DNA from 4 places in the Brevibacillus sp. SKDU10 genome. Region 2 is predicted to be linked to each of the others. Evidence: predicted binding sites of a transcription regulator. Region 2 holds the regulator's gene; each other region holds the start of a gene.
The links. Region 2 encodes Rex, which represses fermentation and respiration genes when NADH is low (regulators of the CRP and FNR family bind a similar motif). Its sites were predicted from a motif close to TTGTGAAATATTTCACAA; they were not measured.
Positions count from the first base shown of each region.

Region 1 (5,666 bases), on a different contig from region 2:
ATCCTCCCAAAATCTTCTATATTTGTTTGTGAAATAATGCACAAAAATAACTCTACGTGATTCTACATTCGTTGCATAATCTATTTTTACTTCATGTAAAGCACTGATATACCAAGGATTTTACTGCTTTTTTTATCTGTGTACAGACCGAGTATAGTATAGAAAAAGACCAGCAGATGTGTGGTAAATCACAGGTAAAATGACAATTTATCTAGCTAATGAAATAAAGCCGATCGTCCCAGATGAAGACGGTCGGCTTTCCTCTATAACAAGATGTTCAATTCCTTTAAAGCATGGCTAATACCGCCCTCATCTACGTGCTTCGTCATGTAGTTTGCGTGTGGAAATACGTCAGGATGCGCATTCCCCATCGCTACTCCCATTCCTACAAATTGAATCATCTCAATGTCATTCTTGCCATCACCAAAGGCTATCGCTTCTGATCGATCTACTGTAAGGTACTGTAGCAAGGCTTCAATGCCTTTTGCTTTAGAGCCATCCTTTGGCATCACATCCAAGGACACATCATGCCAACGGAAAAAACGCACGTTTTGAAGCGCATCGTCTTGCTCGTAGACCCCTTCTTCCCCTTCAGCACAATGAAGCCAGCATTGGTAAATCGGCTTGTTACGGAATACCTCTGCATTCATGCCGGGTGGGTCAAATAGAATAGAAGAAACGGCACGATTCACCATCTCATTTCCCTCATGTGTCGCATAAAAGGAGTCGTCACTCAAATACACAAGTGCATGATTACGTGCCATCACAAGCTGGTATAGTTTCTCAATACTATTAACATCAATAGGAGTAGAATAGACCACTTCCCCTTTGTGCTCTACATAAGCACCATTAAAGCACACCAGTGTCTCAATTCCTAAATCTTCTGCGAACTCACGAACATGAAACGGTGAGCGCCCAGTAGCAATAACCGTATGAATCCCGTTATCCTGAAGCTGACAGAGTGATTTTCGAGTATCCTCTGGAATCTGCTTTTGCTCATTTAACAACGTGCCATCCATATCAAAAAAGATAACCTTATAGGGCATGCGCTTCTCTCCTTTTTTCTGACTTACTGTTCATTATAAACGAAATATTCCCACTTCATAAATGAAGTTCTTTGCATGAACCCAAGGCAAGCTGTCATGTTTCTCCCTATTTGTAACATATAGTCTACAGATGGGGTGATCTAGATGGCTATTCGCATGAGACGCCGGCGCATTCGGACGTCAAAAAAGAAAATTTTTTTTATTACCTTCATTGTCTTTCTTGCAATCATCATCCAGAGTATCGTCTTCCTAGAGCAAAAAATTAAACCTACTTTATTAGTGATCGCCAAACAGAAATCTGAGCAAATTGCCAAAGAGGCCATCGCAGACGCGGTGACCAAAAAGATCGCTCAAATTGATATGAATACGGCCGAAGTTCTAGACATTGAAAAGGATAGCGATAATAAAATACGCGCTATCAATTTTAATTTTCAAGGATATTCAAAAATCATGGGGGAAGCCAATCAACGCATTAAAAACAAACTAAAAGAGTTTGAAAGTGAAAAAGTTGAAGCTCGCGTACCTCTTGGATTAGCCTCAGGCAGCTCCTTCTTGTCCGATACGGGGCCTAAATTACCGATCACCTTTAGCCCTGTTGGTTCTGCAAAAACATGGCTTGATCCTAAGCTATCCGAAGCTGGGATTAATATGGTTATGGTAACAATCTATCTGCAAGTAGAAGTTCGTTTGCAAGTGATCATACCTTTTGCAACTGATCAAACCATTGTCACAACCTCCATTCCCATTACCAACTCTCTTGTCGTGGGAGAAGTGCCAGACTATCTGTACAACAATCCGCTAGGCAAGCCAGAGGTTCCTAGAATGAAGGTCGAGCCACCTGCTAAATAATACAGAAGGAATCCTCCTTTATTGGGAGGATTCTTTTCCTTGCAGGACGATATCTCGCCATTTTGTAGCATGAGCTAGCACCAGCTTTGGTAAGATACATGTATCATTTGCTACCTCTGTGACCAGCCGTTCCATTTCCATTACGGCCAAATCACGCTCCCACTCACTAATCGTGTTGTTTTGGAACGCTTCCTCCAGTTCATCCTCATCCAAAACTTCAGTACTCCCAGAAGGCATCATTGCTAAATCTAGATACAGATCATCATACCAAGGAACACCATTTTCCCCTATAGCATGCCTAAGAACAATATCAAAATAGAAGTAGACTACCTTACCTGTCTCATCTATCATCGCAGTCATGACATAATGCCGCCCCGCAGGAAAGCATTGTATCCAGACGTATCCATCATCAGCGATACAAATGTCTTGTCCGTTACACGTTACCCAGTATGGTTCCTCCATTTTTGTGAGAACGAGACCAGTAATGCTGCCGTCAAAGTACTCTCCACGTTGGGCCAATGGTATAAAATGCTTGTCTATCACTGTTGTCCACCCTGTCACATCTGCATATTTCCGTTTCATGAATACGTCTCCTTTATCACCTGTAGCATCATCGTCTCTTCTCATTGTAACAGATGGAAGCTTAGTTGGAATTTTAAGACTTATGGTACAATTCTTCATCCTAAAATCTCGTCAGCATAACTTCACAGATTAAACACAATCGCTTAAAACACCTGGTATGAAAGCGCTTTAGAATTACATCGTACATGTACGGGATGGCACTATCCGTAAATTGTGATTTTTTTCACTTAAGCTTTTATGAATGGTTATTACAATCATGGTGAACCGACCACGAGTATGGTTGCAATCATGCATTTCTGCTTTAGATTTTTTCCTACTCTCCCTTCTCATTACTATACATATATCCAAGGAGGTTATCGTCTTGAAGGGTTTATCAAGGATTTTTCTGCTTTTCTTAAGTATGGCAATCATAGTAGCCATGGCTGGATGTAGCGGTCAAGGCACCACCCCAGCAAAAGGTGATTCTGTGAAAGCGATCGGTCAAGCTGATGGTAAACATGGCCCAATCAAGGTTGAGGTAACAGTAACAAACAACGAGCTTTCAGATATTAAAGTTCTCGAACAAAAAGAAAATGAAGTATTATCCGAGCCCGTATACAAGAAATTGCGAGACCAAATCATTGCCAAAAATAGCACAGAGGTAGATGCAATAAGTGGTTCTACTCTTACAAGCCAAGGCTATATCAATGCTGTGAAGGATGCCGTCAGTAAAGCCGGACTAACCTTAACTGCTAAAGGTGCAGATACATTGGCAACAGTCAAAGAGGAGGCTGTTCAAAATTACGATGTAGTAGTCATTGGCGCAGGTGGTGCAGGCTTCGCGGCTGCTATGGAGGCGAAAAAGGCAGGGGCCTCTGTAGTCCTGCTGGAAAAAATGCCATCCATCGGTGGTAATACATTGATTTCCGGCGCAGAAATGAATGCTGCTAACAACTGGGTACAAGCAAAAAAAGGCATAAAAGATAGCAAGGAATCCCACTACCAAGACACCTTAAAAGGCGGGGATAACGTGGGGAATCCTGCTATGGTGCGTGTGTTGACAGATAATGCAACAAACGCAGCAGAATGGCTGAGGGATGAAATAAAGGTAGAGTTTTTACCAGATCATTTATTCCAATTCGGCGGTCACTCTGTGCCTCGTGCCCTCATCCCTAAAGGTCACACTGGTGCAGAAGTAGTCAAAAAACTAAAAGCAAAAGCGGATCAGCTGCAAATTCCTGTAAAAACGGAAACAAAAGCGGAAGAGTTATTGAAAAATAGCGAAGGTCGTGTCGTTGGCGTTAAAGCAAAAACTGCTGCTGGTCAAGAAATTACCTTTAACGCAAACAAGGGTGTTATTGTTGCGACTGGTGGATTCGGTTCCAATGTAGAAATGCGTAAGAAATACAACCCAACTTTAGATGAAAGCTACATGTCTACAGATACTCCTGGTACAACTGGCGACGGTATCGTGATGAGCGAAAAAATCGGGGCAGCCATCACAAATATGGAGAGTATTCAAACATACCCAATCTGTAATCCGAAGACAGGTGTTATTTCTCTGGTAGCGGATACGCGTTTTGATGGAGCTCTTTTAGTGAACCAAAGTGGTAAACGCTTTGTAGAGGAATTAGAGCGCCGCGATGTGATTTCGCAAGCGATTCTTGCTCAGGAGGGTAAATATGCCTATCAAGTCTGGAATCAAGCTGTAGGTGATATTGGTAAAACAGTAGACGTGCATAAAGATGAATATGACATGCTTGTAAAAGAAGGCTTATTAGTGAAAGCTGATACGTTGGAAGAGGCAGCAAAGCATTTTAACATCCCAATAGCAGAGCTTCAAAAAACAATTGACCGTGTCAATGGATTTGCTAAGAATGGTAAAGATCTAGATTTTCATCATCGTGGAAAATTAATCGAAATGACACAAGGCCCTTGGTATATTGAAAAAGCGGTTCCTTCCGTGCACCATACCATGGGTGGATTAGTCATTGACCCTGAGACTCACGTACTGGATACCAATGGAAAAGCAATTGCTGGCCTTTACGCAGCAGGAGAAGTAACCGGCGTGATCCACGGGAAAAATCGTCTAGGTGGTAATGCAATCGCTGACATTTTCGTATTTGGTCGCATTGCCGGACAGAATGCGGCTGCACAAAAATAATGCAGATCGATTAGCGAATAACATGAGAAACAACGAGCTACCGGAGAATTTTCGGTAGCTTTTTTATGCCTTATGAGCCTGAGGAGAATCTCTTCTACAGGATTAGCTTTTTTCTTGTATGCTTGATTTCTGTGAAGTTTTCCACTCCATTTGCACATAGATACCTGAATGGTCAATCTCTTGATACCTGAAATAAAAATCCATCATCTGCCTGACTTGCTACCTTGCGAGTGAAAATCATCATACTCACCTCCCATACACACAATAATGCAAACTACTATGTATAAATCAAGATCCAATCTATGAAGTCAGCTATCCTCATAGAAAAAAGTTTATCCGCATATAATTGATAACGATTTTCATTGACATTATATTCTGATTTTTTTACAATCAAAATGCTAATATGTACTATTTTTCTAGAGAGGGGTCTCTGTCATGTCTTGTTTATTGCAGAGCCGCCGAGCCAAAGTCTGGGCATTATTGACCGGTATCTTGTTGCTGTTAGTCTCTATGCTGATGAGTATCTTGTTCGGCTATCATATGTTTACCTTCCACATGTTGCTCGATATGCTATACCAATTTGATGGTTCAAAGGAACATCTCCTTCTCAGAGATGTTCGATTACCCGCAGCTTTTATTGCAGCCAGTGTAGGGGCTAGTCTAGCCATTGCTGGCGTTTTAATGCAAAATCTAACAAAAAATCCGTTAGCCTCACCTTCTTTATTCGGTATTAATGCTGGTGCAGTACTGTTTATCGTGCTCACTCTATTTTTCTTTGACTCGGATTTAACCCTTACACAGATGGTCTGGATCGCTTTTGTTGGAGCTGGTGTGACTGCCGTGCTGGTACTGATTCTAGGTACGATGGGCAAGGATGGTTTTTTGCCTATCAAAGTAACATTGGCAGGAGCGGCTGCTTCAGTATTTGCTTCCTCATTTACCTCAGGAATTATGCTCATAAATAATGAATCGTTAAATCAAGCCTTATTTTGGCTAGTAGGCTCTGTCACTGGACGAAAAATGGAGCATCTTACCACGGTCTTACC
Region 1 covers NZ_LSSO01000002.1:26,369-32,034, reverse strand. Annotated here, with positions in the region: gene AYJ08_RS00210 (Cof-type HAD-IIB family hydrolase) at 264-1,046, opposite strand; gene yunB (sporulation protein YunB) at 1,191-1,895, shown strand; gene AYJ08_RS00200 (ribonuclease FAU-1 family protein) at 1,914-2,477, opposite strand; gene AYJ08_RS00195 (flavocytochrome c) at 2,839-4,620, shown strand; gene AYJ08_RS00190 (FecCD family ABC transporter permease) at 5,056-5,666, shown strand, end outside.
Region 1: a site for Rex is predicted at 2,689-2,706, ahead of AYJ08_RS00195 (flavocytochrome c). Genes of this name have one in related genera too.

Region 2 (5,666 bases):
GCGAAGCAGCAAGCAAAAGAGGCTGATGTGATTATTGTTAACCATGCCTTATTAATTGGTGATATTGAAAAGGAGAATGGTGTATTGCCACCATTTGAGGTTGCCATTATTGATGAAGCGCATCAGCTTGATGAAGTAGCAAGTCAACATTTTGGGACACAGCTCTCCAGCGTAGAATTGTTTCAATTGGTAGAGCAGCTTGGAACAGAAGGAGAAAAACAAATGCTACTCCTGCTAGCCAATGAGTTAAAAGTGTGGCAGCCCGCTGAAAAGGCAAGAATAGAACAGCACCTACAACAAATTAGGATTGAGCAGCAAATGCTAAAAGAGGCTGTTACCAACTGGCTACAACTCTTTTATCATTGGGGTTCTGAACGGGGTATGGATACAGGGGAATCTCAAAGAGCTACACTTCGATATAAAACAGAAGACTTTAAGAAAAAATATAAGAAGCTTGGAAAATCCAGCAATCTCATTTTACAAAAGATAGGGAATGTAGCCAAGGAAATTGAACAACTGTTACGTATACTGCCATCCTCTAAAGGAGAAGCTCCGTACTCCTTACAGCGTTTGCAAACGGATGCAGCTGGTTTAGTAGAAGAAATCAGTCAAGTGGCTGTAAAGCTTCATTTTTTGTTAGTAGAAGAGCAGGATGAGTATGTAAGCTGGATGGAAATAGAAACAAGAACGTCCCGCAAACAACTCTTTTTCTTTAAAACGCCACTGGATATAGCTGATACCTTGCGTACTACTTTACTGGAGCCAAAACGCAGTATTATTATGACCTCAGCGACACTAACAGTGAAGAATCGGTTTACTTACTTTATGGAGCGAATGGGTTTTGCTAATCTGCCTGAAGAACGAGTCGAAACACTCTCACTCCCATCGCCCTTTGACTATGCGAAGCAAGGACTCATCCTGATTCCCTCTGATTTCCCTTCTGTAAACAAGGAAGGTGAACAGCGGTTTGTTGAAGCCGTTATTGCTGGCTGCGTTGATGCTGTTCGAGCAAGTGAGGGGCGGACAATGATTTTATTTACCTCATATAGCATGCTTAGAACCGTTTATGAAGGAATGAAGAACTTACTAGAAGGTGAAGAGTTTGAACTATTAGGCCATGGAGTAGATTCAAGTAATAGAAGCAAGTTGGTACGTCGCTTTCAAACCGGGACAAAAACAGTGCTTCTGGGAACGAATAGCTTCTGGGAGGGTGTAGATATACCTGGAAATGTACTAAGCTGTCTGATCATTGTTCGTCTCCCGTTTCAACCGCCCAACCACCCACTATTGGAAGGACGTTCGGAGCGGTTGAAGGCCGAGAAAAAGAATCCTTTTATGACGCTTTCCTTGCCCCATGCAGTTATTCGTTTTAAGCAGGGAGTGGGCCGATTAATACGTCAACAGACAGACAGCGGTGTTGTAATTGTATTTGATACACGCATAATTGAATCTAAATATGGTCGTATGTTTTTGCAATCTTTGCCGCCTTATCAGGTAGAGACTGGTCCATGGACTACATTACGTGAGCGAATAGCTCCTTTTTTACGATAAAATCATTTCCTAGGAAAAATAAATCTAAAATGATTGTATGAATTTTACCCAAGCCATAAGGTAGGAGGGAAGCAGATCCATGACTACAAAGCGACATAACCTATTTCTAGTTATTTGTATAGGCATGATGATCTTTGCATTATCCCAAACCGTTGAAGCAAGCCGGTCCATTGCGATAGCACATCAGCTACAGCATATTGAGGACCCCGATGCTGTTGAACAGGAGGAAGATTTTGTTGGGCTTACCACTACTTTTTTCTCTTTACCAGAAGGAGAAAGTACGCTCATTCGCTTCCCTTCTGGTAAAACGATGCTAATTGATACAGGGAGCGAAAAAGATACGGAAAAATTGGTTTCCTTGCTACTTGAGCGCCATGTTACAAAAGTAGATTACCTGTTATTGACAAACGATTTACCTACTCATATCGGTGGCTATGATAAGCTTGCGGAGAAAATTCAATTTGATAAGATTTACATGCCGAAATTGACAGCCTTCGCAATTCACAGTAATATCCATATATCTAGGGAAAAGCAAGTTGTGTATGTAAAGGAAAAGGATCAATTACTGGATGGGAAAGATGTGGTGATCACATTTTTACATCCTAGCGAGAACCTGTTTTTATCACCGCAGGATAATTCGCTTGTGTTTTGTCTGACCCAAGGAGAGCTCCAATTTTTGTTCACCAGTGCCATCAATGAAAAAGCAGAGGAGCGTTTGCTTGCGAAATACCCTTCTTTACTGCCGGCTGAAATCTTAAAGGTTGGGGCACAAGGTAGCAATCAGGCTTCTATTCAATCCTTCTTAACTAAGGTTGATCCCCAGATTGCTGTTGTGCAGACCGGTATTGTGCGTGAGCAATGGAAAGACTCCATGCGTGAGGTGGTGGAGCGTTTGGAGGAATCATGGGCAGATACGTATGTGACTAGCCGGGATGGGTCAATTACCATTCTCTCTAACGGACAAGATTACAAGGTTTTAAAGGCAGTCAAGACCTCTACACGTGATAGACAACGAAGTTAGGAGTGCAATTTATGGGGAAAGTACCAAAAATTTCTGAAGCGGTCGTTCGCCGTCTGCCGATCTATTTGCGATATTTAACAAATCTACAGGAACTACAGGTAAAAACGGTGTCTTCCCAACAGATGGGCAAAACAATGGATATTAATCCAGCCCAAATTCGAAAGGACCTGTCTGCATTTGGTGACTTTGGTAAAAAAGGCATTGGCTATGACGTAGATTACTTGATTGAAAAGATTCGTCATATCTTGAAATTGGACCAAGTGATCCATGTAGCGTTGGTGGGGGCCGGTAATCTAGGTCAAGCGATTTCCAATTACAATGTGTATTTAAAAGATAACATGAAAATTGTTTCCATTTTTGATGCCGACCCGCAAAAAATAGGTAAGGATTTAGGTGGATTGGTCATTGAATCGATTGATAAAATGGAAGATATCATCAAGGAAAAGCAAATTCGGATGGCGATAATTACAACGCCAGCCTCCGCCGCACAGGAAGTGGCAAATAAACTGATCGAAGCTGGAATAGAAGCGATCCTCAATTTTGCCCCAACAACCATTCGCACCGAAAAAGAAGTAAAAATTGATCATAACGATTTGACTTCCAGCTTGCAAAGCTTAGCGTATTATTTAAACTAAGTAATAACTAACAGATAAAGGGAGAGTGTCTACGTTGATGAAAATCATTACCAACGCAACCGTAATCACTGTTAACGAACAAAATGAGGTTATTCATAATGGAGCGGTTGGCTTTGATGGGGGAAAAATTACATATGTAGGTAAAACGCCTGAGGATTTATCAGCATATGACGAAATCATTGATGGAACTAATAAATATCTTATGCCAGGATTAATTAATACACATGGTCACGTAGGCATGTCTCTACTGCGCGGCTTTGCGGATGACCTACCTTTAAAACAATGGCTGGAAGAAAAAATGTGGCCAATGGAAGGTCAATTTACAGCGGAGCATGTGAAATGGGGTACAGCTATTTCCATTATCGAGATGATTCGTACCGGTACAACTACCTTTGTAGATATGTATGATCATATGGATACAGTAGCACAGGAAGTGGAAGCATCCGGGATGCGCGGTGTACTATGCCGTGGGGTAATTGGTTTCTGCTCCGAAGAAGAACGCCAGCAGAAATTGCAAGAAGCGGCATCTTTCGCATCACGTTGGAACGGTGCAGCCAACGGTCGTATCCATACAATGATGTCGCCGCATGCACCTTATACGTGCTCTCCTGAGTACATCCAGCAAATCCTTGAGAAGGCAATCGAGTTAAACATACCATTACATATCCATATGTCTGAATCAAAAGCAGAAGTGGAACAAAACGTTCAGGATTACGGTGTACGCCCTGTTGCTCACTTAGAAAATCTAGGTGTATTTAATCACCCTACACTAGTTGCCCATGCTGTGCATTTAACGGATGAAGAAATTGATACATTAGCTAAATATGATGTTAAAGTAGCTCATAATCCAATTAGTAACTTAAAATTGGCAAGTGGTGTAGCAAGAGTACCTGAGATGCTTGCGAAAGGTGTTTGTGTAAGTTTGGCAACTGACAGCTCAGCAAGTAACAACAACTTGAATCTATTTGAAGAGCTAAAATTAGCAGCTATCCTGCATAAGGGTGTTTCCTATGACCCAGAAGTGGTTCCGGCAGAAGAAGCGCTTCGCATGGCTACACGTTATGCGGCAGATGCTGTGTTCCAAAAAGACAGCTTAGGGTCCTTAGAAGTAGGGAAAAAAGCAGATATGATTATGCTAAATGCTGCCCAAGCACATTTCCAACCGGCAAATGATCCGATTTCCCATGTCGTTTATGCAGCAAATGGCTATGATGTAACAGATACAATTGTTGATGGGCATTTCTTAATGAAAGATAAAGAGTTAATCACAATGGATGAACAAAAAGCAATCGCTGAAGTGAACCGTGTGTTTGCATTATTAAAGCAATAAGCTCATAAAAGTCGCCTATCCATATGACAAAGGCTCCTGCCAAGTGGTTGATACGGCAGGAGACAGTGTAGTGTAGGTGTGTAGGCAGAGAAAAAATTTAATCCGTCCGTTGCATCTCTGTTTGCCATAAATCTGTAAGTGAGGAGTGACGAACAGAGAGCGTAGCGGTAGGTGGCAAGGTACGCAGCGGTGAGGACAGACCTACCCAGGATTCGTACAAATCGTGTTGTTCCCAACCCTGTTTAGGTAGGACAAGGCTCCTGTCGGTTTGATTCACACGCTCACCTCCTTGTGGTGTACTGATAGTATGGCTACTTCTCATGACTCTATAATTAGTAAGTTTTCCACGTGGTTCTAAAACCTTCTTGTATCTCATAATTGTTAGGAGATACGTAAGGGAGGGGTTACCCATGTACGTGAAGCAACGGTATCTTTGGCTGTTGGTGCCAATAGTAGCTTGCTTATTTGGTTTGGGTGTATTGCTGGGGCAAGCAACAGACAAGCTATCTGTAGCACAAGACAGGACGAATGAGCTGAATGATAAAAGTAGCTGGAATGCGGATCAAAATCAAAATAACACCAATCTAAAACAATTGATTGACCAGCTTTTTGCAGAGAAAGCAACTCCATTTGGAGTCAAGATACAGAATCAACCTTTTACAGGGAGCTATCGAGGCAATCACTTTCAACTAACTGGGGCATTACAGGGAAAAAAAGTGAAAATTGAACGTAACAATCGAGGTGCTTCGCTCGTCATAGATAATGAACAACGGGATTTGAACGTACTGCCCTATGCCTTGTTTACACCATCTGAGCATGCCTCACTCTTGAAAGATCAAATTTCACAGCTACAGCCTGTCGCACTCGTTTCAAGAGATGAAGCAGGTTTGCGAGGGTATAGCGTTAGCCTACAGCCAGAAAAAGTCAAAGACCTTTTACGAGAATGGTTGGGACCATCTTTTCCTGTAGAAAATGAACTTGTACAATTGCAGCAATCAACTACAATTGACTATCACTTGTGGTATGATGATGAAAGAAAACAATTGAAGCGTATGGTCGTCTTGCTTCAGTTGAAGAACCAGAAGGGCGATAGATCAGATCAACTAATTTTTAATTTTTAGGGAAGTAG
Region 2 covers NZ_LSSO01000172.1:34,804-40,469, reverse strand. Annotated here, with positions in the region: gene dinG (ATP-dependent DNA helicase DinG) at 1-1,551, shown strand, start outside; gene AYJ08_RS15210 (ComEC/Rec2 family competence protein) at 1,631-2,572, shown strand; gene AYJ08_RS15205 (redox-sensing transcriptional repressor Rex) at 2,584-3,207, shown strand; gene AYJ08_RS15200 (amidohydrolase) at 3,245-4,537, shown strand; gene AYJ08_RS15195 (hypothetical protein) at 4,635-4,814, opposite strand; gene AYJ08_RS15190 (hypothetical protein) at 4,948-5,658, shown strand.

Region 3 (5,666 bases), on a different contig from region 2:
GCAAAGCGTGCAGTGTTATCCATTGTATTAGCCTGTGCAATCCTTACCTATGGTGGCGTTTCCTTGTTCGTTGTAGCTTTTGCGGTCTATCCCTTTGCAGCAGCTCTTTTCCGGGAAGCGAATATCCCGAAACGCTTGATTCCAGGGACGATTGCTTTGGGAGCGTTTACATTTACCATGGATGCGTTACCCGGTACACCACAGATTCAAAACATTATCCCAACCAATTACTTTGGGACAGATGCCTATGCGGCCCCGCTAGTAGGAATTGTGGGAGCCTTCCTGATTTTTCTGGGCGGGATGCTGTGGTTGGAAAAACGTCGCAAACAGGCGGCTATAGCGGGAGAGGGATATGGTGACAATCATAAGAATGAGCCAGAAGCAAAAGAAACTGAAAAATATCCTCCTATTGCCTTGGCTATCTTGCCTTTGTTGCTGGTGCTTCTCACTAATTTTTTGTTAAGCAGAGGATTCATTGCGGTCGATAGCTGGTATGATCCAGCTATGCTTAACGAAAAATTTAAGATTGAGAATGTGAAGACGGTAGCTTCTTCATGGGCTTTGATCATTGCGTTGTTAGTAGGGGTTATTTCAGCTTTAGCTATCAATGTAAAAATGGTGCATAGCAAGCTAGCGGCAGGTCTTACGACAGCAGCCATGGGGGCTTTGCTTGCCATCTTTAATACGGCCTCTGAGGTGGGCTTTGGGAACGTGGTAAAGACATTGCCAGGTTTTAAAAGCATTCAGGGTTGGATTTTGGGCGCAAGTGATCATCCATTGGTTTCTGAGGCTTTAGCGGTAAATGTACTGTCTGGAATGACTGGTTCCGCCTCTGGTGGTTTGTCGATTGCCTTGGAGGTAATGGGCAAACAGTATGTAGAGCTAGCAAATGCCGCTAATATTTCTCCAGAACTTCTACATCGGATTGCTTCCATGGCCTCAGGGGGGATGGATACGCTGCCTCATAATGGTGCTGTCATTACATTATTGGCTATCACGGGGCTTACGCATCGTCAGTCCTACAAGGATATTTTTGTTATTACTGTATTGAAAACAGTAACGGTTTTCATATTGGCTTTCGTGGTTTCCATTTTCTAATGAGATGAGGGCGGAAAAGGGAAGAAATAAAGGCTGTTGCCATGATGATAAGGAAGAGGAGAAATGTCGTATGGGGTTACTAGATCAAAGAGTAGCATTCATTACTGGGGCTGCGAGCGGTATTGGCTATGAGATGGCCCGGCATTTTGCTAAGGAAGGAGCGATTATTGCCATCGCTGATCTGAATGCAGGAGCTGTTGCTTCGTCGGCAGAGAGACTACGTCAGCATGGATATAAGGTGATCGGCTTACCCTGTGATGTTTCAAATGAGGAGCAGGTTGCAGCCAGCGTCCAACGAGTTGTCGAAGAGTATGGCAGATTGGAGATTTTAATCAATAATGCTGGTCTACAGCATGTGTCCCCAATTGAGGAATTTCCGACAGAGCGTTTTGAGCTACTGCTAAAGGTCATGCTAGTGGGGCCTTTTCTAGGCATTAAGCATGCTTTCCCTATTATGAAGCACCAGGGATACGGTCGGATTTTAAATATGTCATCCATAAATGGGCTTATCGGATTTGCTGGAAAAGCGGCCTACAACAGTGCCAAGCATGGAGTAATTGGATTGACGAAAGTAGCCGCATTAGAGGGAGCAGTACATGGGATTACAGTAAATGCCTTGTGTCCCGGCTATGTTGACACTCCTTTGGTACAAAATCAACTGAAGGATTTGGCTATTACTCGTAATGTACCTTTAGAAAAAGTATTGGAGGAAGTCATTTACCCTTTCGTTCCTCAGAAGAGATTGTTGTCCGTAGAGGAGATTGCAGACTATGCCTCTATGCTGGTAAGCGATAGATTAAAGGGAGTTACAGGCATTGCCGCCGCTATTGATGGCGGGTATACGGCTCAATAAAAGAACCGTTATGAGCAACTGTAATGAGAAAAAGCAGGTAACAGAAAAGGAGTAGAGAAGTCCTTTGGCTATTACCTGCCTTTCTATCTATTTTCTTATTGGAAAGAAAATGTAATTTCTTCTAATGCTTCATTAAAATCAACGGTCATGCTTTTATCTTCAATAAACCACATATCATCTTGTTCAAAAAAGAAGGTAATGCCTTCAACCGTACTGGAGAGTGCGATCTCATTCGGTTCGGTTTTAGAAATCCCCATGGAATAGCTTTTATGTAGGCTGGTGCCTCCGCCGTATCGGACGAAAAAGCGAATGAAATCGCCTGATTTGAAGCCCCAGTCTTTTTTGAACCAAGCAAGTGCCTGTGGTGTAATGGTAATGGACATTGAGAGCCACTCCTTCATCATGTCATCTGGAGATTGGTCGATACAGAAGTATCCTTTTATGTAGCATACCAGATTTTTATTGAAACATGATAGGAGATAAGTGTAAAGTCTAAAAAAGTTAGTTAAAAAAATACACAACCGTGTGAGAAACATCACATACATCTACGTGGTTATCGAGTAAGATAAGAGTGTACCGAGGAGCTGAATAGAAAAAGATAGCCCCAAGGTGGTTTATAAGGAGTTGCTTTGTTGCACTAAAAAAGTTCCTTGTAAACTAGAATGTGAAAAATTTCACTAAATCTGTGGATACAATGCTTTCTTATTTAATAAGGAGGAAGAAACCATGAGCAATGAAGTAAAAGTGCAGGAGCAAGCAAAAGAAGAGGCAGTAAAAACAATGATTGATACCTTGGTCGAGAATGGTAACCAAGCGTTAAAGGACTTTGCTAATTACGATCAGGAGCAAATAGACAGCATTGTAAAAGCAATGGCGTTAGCCGGGTTAGATAAGCACGTATATTTGGCAAAATTGGCTCATGAGGAAACAGGACGCGGTGTTTTTGAAGATAAGATGATCAAAAACATTTTCTCTACAGAATATATTTATAACAGTATTAAAAAGGATAAAACAGTTGGTCTTATCCGTGAAGATGAACAGAATGGCATCATCGAAATAGCTGAACCGATTGGTGTAGTAGCAGGGGTTACACCAGTAACAAACCCGACCTCTACCACCATGTTCAAAGCAATCATTTCTATTAAAACAAGAAACCCAATTATCTTCGCCTTCCATCCATCTGCACAGAAGTCTAGTGCAGAAGCGGCGCGTACATTATATGAAGCAGCAATGAAAGCTGGTGCTCCAAAGAATTGCATTCAGTGGATCGATCAGCCTTCCCTAGAAGCAACCAAACAATTGATGAATCATCCAGGCACAGCTCTTGTATTAGCAACAGGTGGAGCCGGTATGGTGAAATCAGCTTACAGTACAGGGAAGCCGGCACTTGGTGTAGGTCCTGGTAACGTACCTTGCTATATTGAGCGGACTGCGGTAATCGAGCGTGCGGTAAATGATTTGATTTTATCCAAAACATTTGACAATGGTATGATTTGTGCTTCTGAACAAGCCGTGATTGTTGATGCACCAATCTATGAACGAGTTAAACAACTTATGATCTCTAATAATTGTCACTTTTTGACAGCTGATGAAAAGGCCAAAGTGGAGAAATTGGTCATAAATGAAAATACATGCGCCGTTAATGCGGATATCGTGGGAAAACCAGCGGCAGTTATTGCAGAAATGGCCGGTATACATGTAGATCCGGAAACGAAAATTTTAGTAGCAGAATTAACAGGTGTAGGCCCTGACCATCCATTATCTCGTGAAAAATTAAGTCCTGTTCTTGCATGCTATAAAGTGAAAAACGCGGATGAAGGCTTCCGCCGTGCCGAAGAAATGCTTGAATTCGGCGGCTTGGGACATACAGCGGTTATCCATACAGAAGACGATGATCTCATGGAAGCATTCGGAATGAGAATGAAAGCTTGCCGTATCGTAGTGAATGCTCCATCTTCTCAAGGTGCAATCGGGGATATTTACAATGAATTCATCCCATCCCTAACGCTTGGTTGTGGTTCTTATGGTCGAAACTCTGTATCTACCAACGTTAGTGCTGTGCATATGATCAACGTCAAAAAGGTGGCGAAACGACGCGTGAACATGCAATGGTTTAAGATTCCAGAGAAAATTTACTTTGAGAAAAATTCTATTCAATATCTGCAAGATATGCCTGATATCTCTCGTGCTGTAATCGTGACAGACCCGGCTATGGTAAAACTGGGCTATGTAGATAAGGTATTGAGAAATCTGCGCAGTCGTTCTCAATACGTCCATTGCAAAGTGTTTAGCGACGTAGAGCCAGATCCATCTGTAACAACTGTACGGAAAGGAACCGAGCTCATGGTGGATTTCCGACCTGATGTGATCATTGCATTAGGCGGCGGTTCTGCGATGGACGCAGCGAAAGCTATGTGGTTGTTCTATGAATATCCAAATGAAGAATTCCAAAACCTATATCAAAAATTCTTGGATATCCGTAAACGTGTTTATAAATTCCCTAAACTAGGCCGCTTAGCTAAATTCGTAGCGATTCCTACGACCTCTGGTACTGGTTCTGAGGTAACACCATTTGCGGTAATTACTGACCGTGAGAAAAACATGAAATATCCAATTGCTGATTATGAATTGACTCCTGACGTGGCGATCCTTGATCCGCAATTTGTAATGACTGTACCAAAGGTAATCACTGCTGATACTGGTATGGACGTTCTTACTCACGCGATGGAAGCGTATGTATCTGTTATGGCAAATGATTTCACAGATGGCCTGGCATTAAAAGCCATTCAACTTATCTTTGAATACTTGCCACGTGCCTATAAAGACGGTGGAGACGAGGTCGCCCGTCAAAAGGTCCACAATGCATCTTGCATAGCAGGTATGGCTTTTGCCAACGCATTCCTTGGTATCAACCACAGCTTAGCACACAAATTGGGAGCTGAATTCCATATTGCACACGGTCGTTCCAATGCGATTTTAATGCCACATGTTATTCGCTTTAATGCGACTGTTCCTAATAAATTCGCATCTTTCCCTCGATATGAAAAGTTCATAGCACATGAGCGCTACGCAGAAATCGCTCGTTTGTTAGGACTGCCTGCTAAAACAACAGAAGAGGGTGTAGAAAGTCTCATTCAAGCCGTCATTACATTAGGAAAATCTTTAGATATCCCAATGAGCATTGAAGCGAATGGAGTAACGAAAGAAGACTTCGAAAAAGAAGTGGATCGCTTAGCAGTTCTCGCATTCGAAGACCAATGCACTACGGCTAACCCTAAAATGCCATTAGTTACTGAGCTTGCAGAGATTTACCGAAACGCATTCAAAGGCGTGTAGAGCTACACAAATTTGTGTTAGCTATACCATATAGCTTCTCCTTTCCGATTTCATATGATAACCTTCCCTTCACACTACTAAATTGGGCGAGCCGAATCAGGCTCGCCGTTTTTTTCTTTTTCCTGCGCGACAGCAATCTTATTACTTTAACTGTTATATTCTTACTATGTAAAAAATTTTACTGAAAGGTTTGTTAATTTCAGCATATTTCAGAAATTATATTTACAGTCTTCAAAAAATCAGATAATGTATTACAAAAGAACATAGCAGTACAGTTGAGAGCGTAGGTAGAGAAGAGTAGATAGGTTTTTAGTAAACAGTGCAGGTTAGACCAGTATAGTACAGGTTTTATAGAGCTGAGGAGGAGAGTTTAGATGAG
Region 3 covers NZ_LSSO01000138.1:9,113-14,778, forward strand. Annotated here, with positions in the region: gene AYJ08_RS08540 (GntP family permease) at 1-1,098, shown strand, start outside; gene AYJ08_RS08545 (3-hydroxybutyrate dehydrogenase) at 1,169-1,951, shown strand; gene AYJ08_RS08550 (HesB/YadR/YfhF family protein) at 2,047-2,334, opposite strand; gene adhE (bifunctional acetaldehyde-CoA/alcohol dehydrogenase) at 2,678-5,287, shown strand; gene AYJ08_RS08560 (ABC transporter substrate-binding protein) at 5,662-5,666, shown strand, end outside.
Region 3: a site for Rex is predicted at 2,614-2,631, ahead of adhE (bifunctional acetaldehyde-CoA/alcohol dehydrogenase). Genes of this name have one in related genera too.

Region 4 (5,666 bases), on a different contig from region 2:
CTCCCTCGATCACCAGCGTTACCACATTCCCTGTACCCTGTGTTTTAGCAAAACGCGGTCCTAACAAAAATAGTTTTTCCATTAACCTTTTACGTACATCACTGCCTGTTTTCATCGCAAAGCGATAGGCGATTTTCTGTTGCAGCAGGTTGGTCAAATGACGAACGAGAAACGCCAACAAAAACAGACCTAAGCCCATATATAGTTCCTGTAGTTTTTGACCGGCAAAAAGGGCGGAAATAACTTCCGCCAACCATTTTGCCTGGTATAGAATGGACAAGCTTTGGATTAGAACAAGCACAGCCACTGCTAATAGAACTGGCACAATTCCTTTATAACCGAGTAAGTTTTTACCCATTAATATTCCAAGTGCTCCTTCTCATGTACACGTTTATGAAATACAAAGTAACTCCAAATTTGATAGCCCAATACAAATGGCAGCAAGGATAAAGCTACAATCGTCATGATTTTAAGAGAGTATGGACTAGATGATGAATTTTGAATTGTTAGGTTGAACATACTGTCAATAGAGCTAATCATTACACGCGGGAACAATCCAATAAATACGGAACTAATGGATAGGGCAATCACTGTACCAGTCATACCGAATGCCCAGCCATCGCGTTTTTTCGAAATAAAGTAACCAGCCAGCACATAAGCAATGACACCTAATCCTGCTATCACGCTTAGTATTCCACCTCGAACGGTAAAAATATCCGTCATGAAGTAGGTCATACCTCCAAAGATAACCAATAGAAGTGCTAGTGGAACCAACAGCATTTTTGCCTGCTTGCGAGCACGTAAGCGCAGATCACCTGTTGTCCGTAGTGTTGCAAACAAAAGACCGTGTACCTGGCAAAGAACAACAACGGTTATTCCGCCCATCACACTATACAGATTAACCATGTCAAACAATCCAGCGTTCATTTCCATGTTTGCATCAATCGGTAAGCCCTTTAATAGACAAGCAAATACTACACCGAGCAGGAATGGCGGTAAAAAGCTACCGATAAAAATCGCAACATCCCAAACTTTTCTCCATACAGGATTATCTACTTTACCACGGTATTCAAAAGCAACACCGCGACCAATTAACGCTAATAGAAGAAATACTAACGGTAAATAAAAGCCGCTAAACAGAGTTGCATACCAGTTAGGGAATGCAGCAAACATCGCTCCCCCTGCGGTCAGGAGCCATACTTCATTCGCATCCCAGAACGGGCCAATTGAATTGATTAAAATACGGCGCTCCATATCTGATTTAGCTAGGAAAGTAGTAGACATTCCAATTCCAAAATCAAAGCCCTCTAAAAAGAAGAAGCCAATAAACAAAACGGCGATTAAAACAAACCAGAGTTCATTAAGAGAAAGCATGACTTTCCTCCTTGTTAAACGGGTCATTTGTGCTTGCTTCTGCCTTCACTAGAGCATAAGGACCCTTCTTGATAACACGAGTAAACAAATAAAGGAGCACAATGAACAGCACCAAATAAATCGTACTAAAAGCAATCAGGGAGAATAACACCTCACCAGCAGATACGCTCGGTGAAATACTATCTTCGGTTTTCATCAATCCAAAAACAGTCCATGGCTGACGACCAAATTCAGTCATAACCCACCCTGCTGTATTTGCGATAAATGGTAAAGAAATACTATATACCATTGCATGCATAAACCATTTATTTGGCTGCTCTAGCTTTTTGCGCCATGATAGATAGAATCCAATCATTGCAAGGAGAATCATTAAACTACCACCTGCTACCATGATGCGGAAGCTCCAGAAGGTCGTGCGAACAGGTGGAATATAATCGCCAGGACCATATTTTTGTTCGTATTCAGCTTGTAACTCATTCATTCCAGGAAGGTCACCTGAGAATTTACTATAGGATAGATAGCTTAACAGGTATGGAATTGAAACCTCTATTCCATTTTTCTTGTTTTGTGGATCAATCGTAGCAAATACAGTCCAAGGAGCTGGATCCGGACTTCTTTCCCACAAGGCTTCACTTGCAGCCATTTTCATAGGCTGTGTTGCCACCAGATATTGAGCCTGTTGGTGACCAAATACAGCTACAAGGATAGAAGATAGAAGTGCAACCACAATCGATAACTGAAATGATGATTTAAAGAATGATATCTCTTGTTTACGCAATAATTTATAAGCACTAACACCAGCTACTAGAAAAGCTCCTGTCGCAAACGCGGAAAAAATCGTATGCGGGAACTCTACCATTAACTGACCATTCGTAACGAGCGCAAAAAAGTCATTCATCTCCGCTCGACCATTGTTGATCTCAAAGCCTACAGGTCGTTGCATAAAAGAGTTGGCTAACAGTATCCAAAAAGCAGACATTGTCGTACCGAAAGCCACCAGCCAAATACAGAGACAGTGAACCTTTTTAGACAAACGCTCCCAACCAAAAATCCATAAACCAATAAATGTAGATTCCAAAAAGAAAGCTAATAATGCCTCAATTGCAAGGGGCGCACCGAAAACATCACCGACAAATCTTGAGTAATTAGACCAGTTCATACCAAATTGGAACTCCTGTAGAATCCCTGTTACAACACCCACACCAAAGTTAATCAGGAACAGCTTGCCCCAAAACTTTGCCATGTGCTTATATTTTTCTTCCCCTTTGACCACATACATCGTTTCCATTATTGCGATTAGAAAAGATAATCCAATCGTCAATGGGACGAAGATGAAGTGGAAAATCGTTGTGGAAGCAAACTGAGTACGTGATAGCATTACCAGATCCAAATCCATTGATTTCCTCATCCCTCTCTCTTGATAGTTTTTTAACTAAAAGGTATTTTATCTATCCTTGCGTTATTTTCTCAGATTGTTCCATACCCCATGTGTGATATTTATCACATTTAGTTAGCTAGTTTCAATCTAATTTGAAAAGATTCATCTATCCGACAAAAAGTAACATTTTAACAAAAGACTATTCAGAAAATTACCTATATAACAACGGTATTAAATCTACCAACTTATAAGGGTAATTTTCTTGAAAAAATGTTATTTTTTTGATAAATAAAAAAGATGACCACTGTTTTACGTAGTCATCTTTTTTATTTTCGTTTTACGATTATTTATTCTCTTTTTAAAGCTTTACCCGTTGCAATCGCAGAGCATTTAACACAACCGATACGGAGCTTAATGCCATCGCTGCACCTGCTAACCATGGAGCTAATAACCCAGCAGCCGCAATGGGAATCCCCAAACAATTGTAGGCTAGCGCCCAAAATAAATTTTGTTTGATGTTTGTCATCGTTTTCTTGCTCATCGTGAAGGCATCCGCAATGCTATTTAGATCGCCCCGCATCAATGTAATATCTGCTGCTTCCATCGCTATATCTGTACCCGTTCCCATAGCGATACCTATATCTGCTGTTGCTAATGCTGGAGCATCGTTAATTCCATCTCCAACCATTGCTACTTTTTTACCAGCTTGTTGTAACTTAGTTACTTCGGCTGCTTTTCCCTCTGGCAACACTTCTGCAATCACATGCTCGACACCAACCTGTGCCGCGATCGCTTTTGCTGTTCGTTCATTATCGCCTGTGACCATATAGACGCTTAAGCCCATTTCTTTTAAGCGAGAAATCGCTTCTCTGGAGGTTTGTTTGACGGTATCCGCTACCGCGATCACTCCGGCATATCTCTGATCAATGGCAGCCAGCATCGCTGTTTTACCTTCCTGCTCCCATTTTTCCATAATAGGCAATGCTAGATCGATCTGTACCGCAAATTTCCCCATGAGCTTTCGTGTTCCAACTAATACTTCTTTCCCCTCAATAATGGCTCGCACACCGTACCCGGGAATGGCTTCGAATTCGCTAGGGCTTTGCAAGCCAATCCCCTGCTCAATGACACCCGTAACAATGGCCTCCGCTAAAGGATGCTCGGAGTTTTTCTCAGCACTAGCGATATACTGAAGAAATTGTTGTTTTTCCCAGTGATCTGCTGTCAGCACATCTGTCAATTCAGGCTTACCTTTTGTAATCGTCCCTGTTTTATCAAGTAGGACTGTATCAATTCGATGTGTCGCTTCCAAATGTTCTCCACCCTTAAATAGAACACCCGCTTCTGCTGCCCGACCAGAGCCTGCCATGATTGAGGTTGGGGTTGCTAAACCAAGTGCACACGGGCAAGCAATGACTAGAACAGCGATTAGAATTTCTAGTGCGCTAGTAAAATCGCCTGGTGTAATGAAGAAGTACCAAATCAGAAAAGCCAAAACGGCAAGCGATACTACAATCGGAACAAATATACCTGAAATCTTGTCGGCCACACGTTGAATCGGCGCTTTAGACCCCTGTGCTTCTTCCACTACTTTAATGATTTGGGCCAATGCTGTTTCCTTGCCGACCTTTGTAGCCTTTACTTGTAAAACACCGTTTTTATTAATCGTAGCACCTATCACTTGATCGCCTGATTCTTTTTCCACAGGGATGCTTTCTCCCGTTAGCATTGATTCATCCACCGAGGATTTTCCCTCAACGATCTCTCCATCTACCGGTATTTTTTCACCTGGCTTCACGAGAAACAGATCATTAACCTGCACTTCCTCCACAGCAATGACCAGCTCTTGGCCGTTGCGTATAACCGTAGCTGTTTTAGCCTGAAGTCCCATTAAGGTTTTGATGGCTTCTGATGTGCGTCCCTTTGCTAATGCTTCAAAAAGTTTTCCTAATAAAATTAAGGTAATAAGTACAGCACTAGTTTCATAATAAAGATGGATATCATGATGCATGGCCTGCATACTTCTAATCGTTTCATAAAGGCTGTAAAAATAAGCAGCTGATGTTCCTAACGCTACTAATACATCCATGTTTGCTGAGCCATTGCGAAGTGCCTTGTACGCTCCTTGGTAAAATTGCCACCCAATAATGAACTGTACAGGAGTGGCCAATAGAAATTGAATCCATGGGTTCATCAAAATCTCAGGAGCCCAAATAAATGAGGTAAACGAAAAATGCTTCACCATCGTCCATAGCAAAGGGAGAGATAGGATTGCAGAGAAAATCAGTTTACGCTTTTGCCTAGCGATCTCTCTTTTTCGATGATCAGACTCGTCTGCTTGCTCATCCTGCTTCAGACTTGCTCCATATCCTAAATTCTCTACCTTTTTTATGAAATCAACCGTGGTTGTCTCGGAAGGCTGATAAACCACCGTTGCTCGTTCCATCGTTAGATTAACACTTGCATCCAAGACCCCAGGAAGTTTTTTAAGGCCCTTTTCGATTCGAGTCGCACATGCAGCACATGTCATTCCAGTAACAAGTAGCTCTGCTTTCTCCTTAACCGTACCATACCCAAGGGACTCTATACGTTGTTCCAGATCCACCACACTTACCTTTTTGGGGTCAAACGTAACCGAAGCCCGTTCTAAGCTAAGATTAACTGTGGCATCTTGTACCCCCTCTGTCTTCTGCAATCCCTTTTCGATCCGTCGGGCACACGCGGCGCAAGTCATTCCAGTAATTTGCATTGTGGTTTTTTGTTGCTTATTTGCTGCGACGTTCTCCGCCATACTACTACCTCCCTTACCTATACAATACCCTATATAGGTATATTATATCGTTTTAAAAAAGCCCCCTTCAGTGAAGTCAAGGGCCCTTCTAATAAATAGATTTGCTTTTCTTGAATCTTATTA
Region 4 covers NZ_LSSO01000155.1:48,280-53,945, forward strand. Annotated here, with positions in the region: gene cydD (thiol reductant ABC exporter subunit CydD) at 1-358, opposite strand, end outside; gene cydB (cytochrome d ubiquinol oxidase subunit II) at 358-1,374, opposite strand; gene AYJ08_RS12130 (cytochrome ubiquinol oxidase subunit I) at 1,361-2,770, opposite strand; gene AYJ08_RS12135 (heavy metal translocating P-type ATPase) at 3,111-5,543, opposite strand.
Region 4: a site for Rex is predicted at 2,863-2,880, ahead of AYJ08_RS12130 (cytochrome ubiquinol oxidase subunit I). Genes of this name have one in related genera too.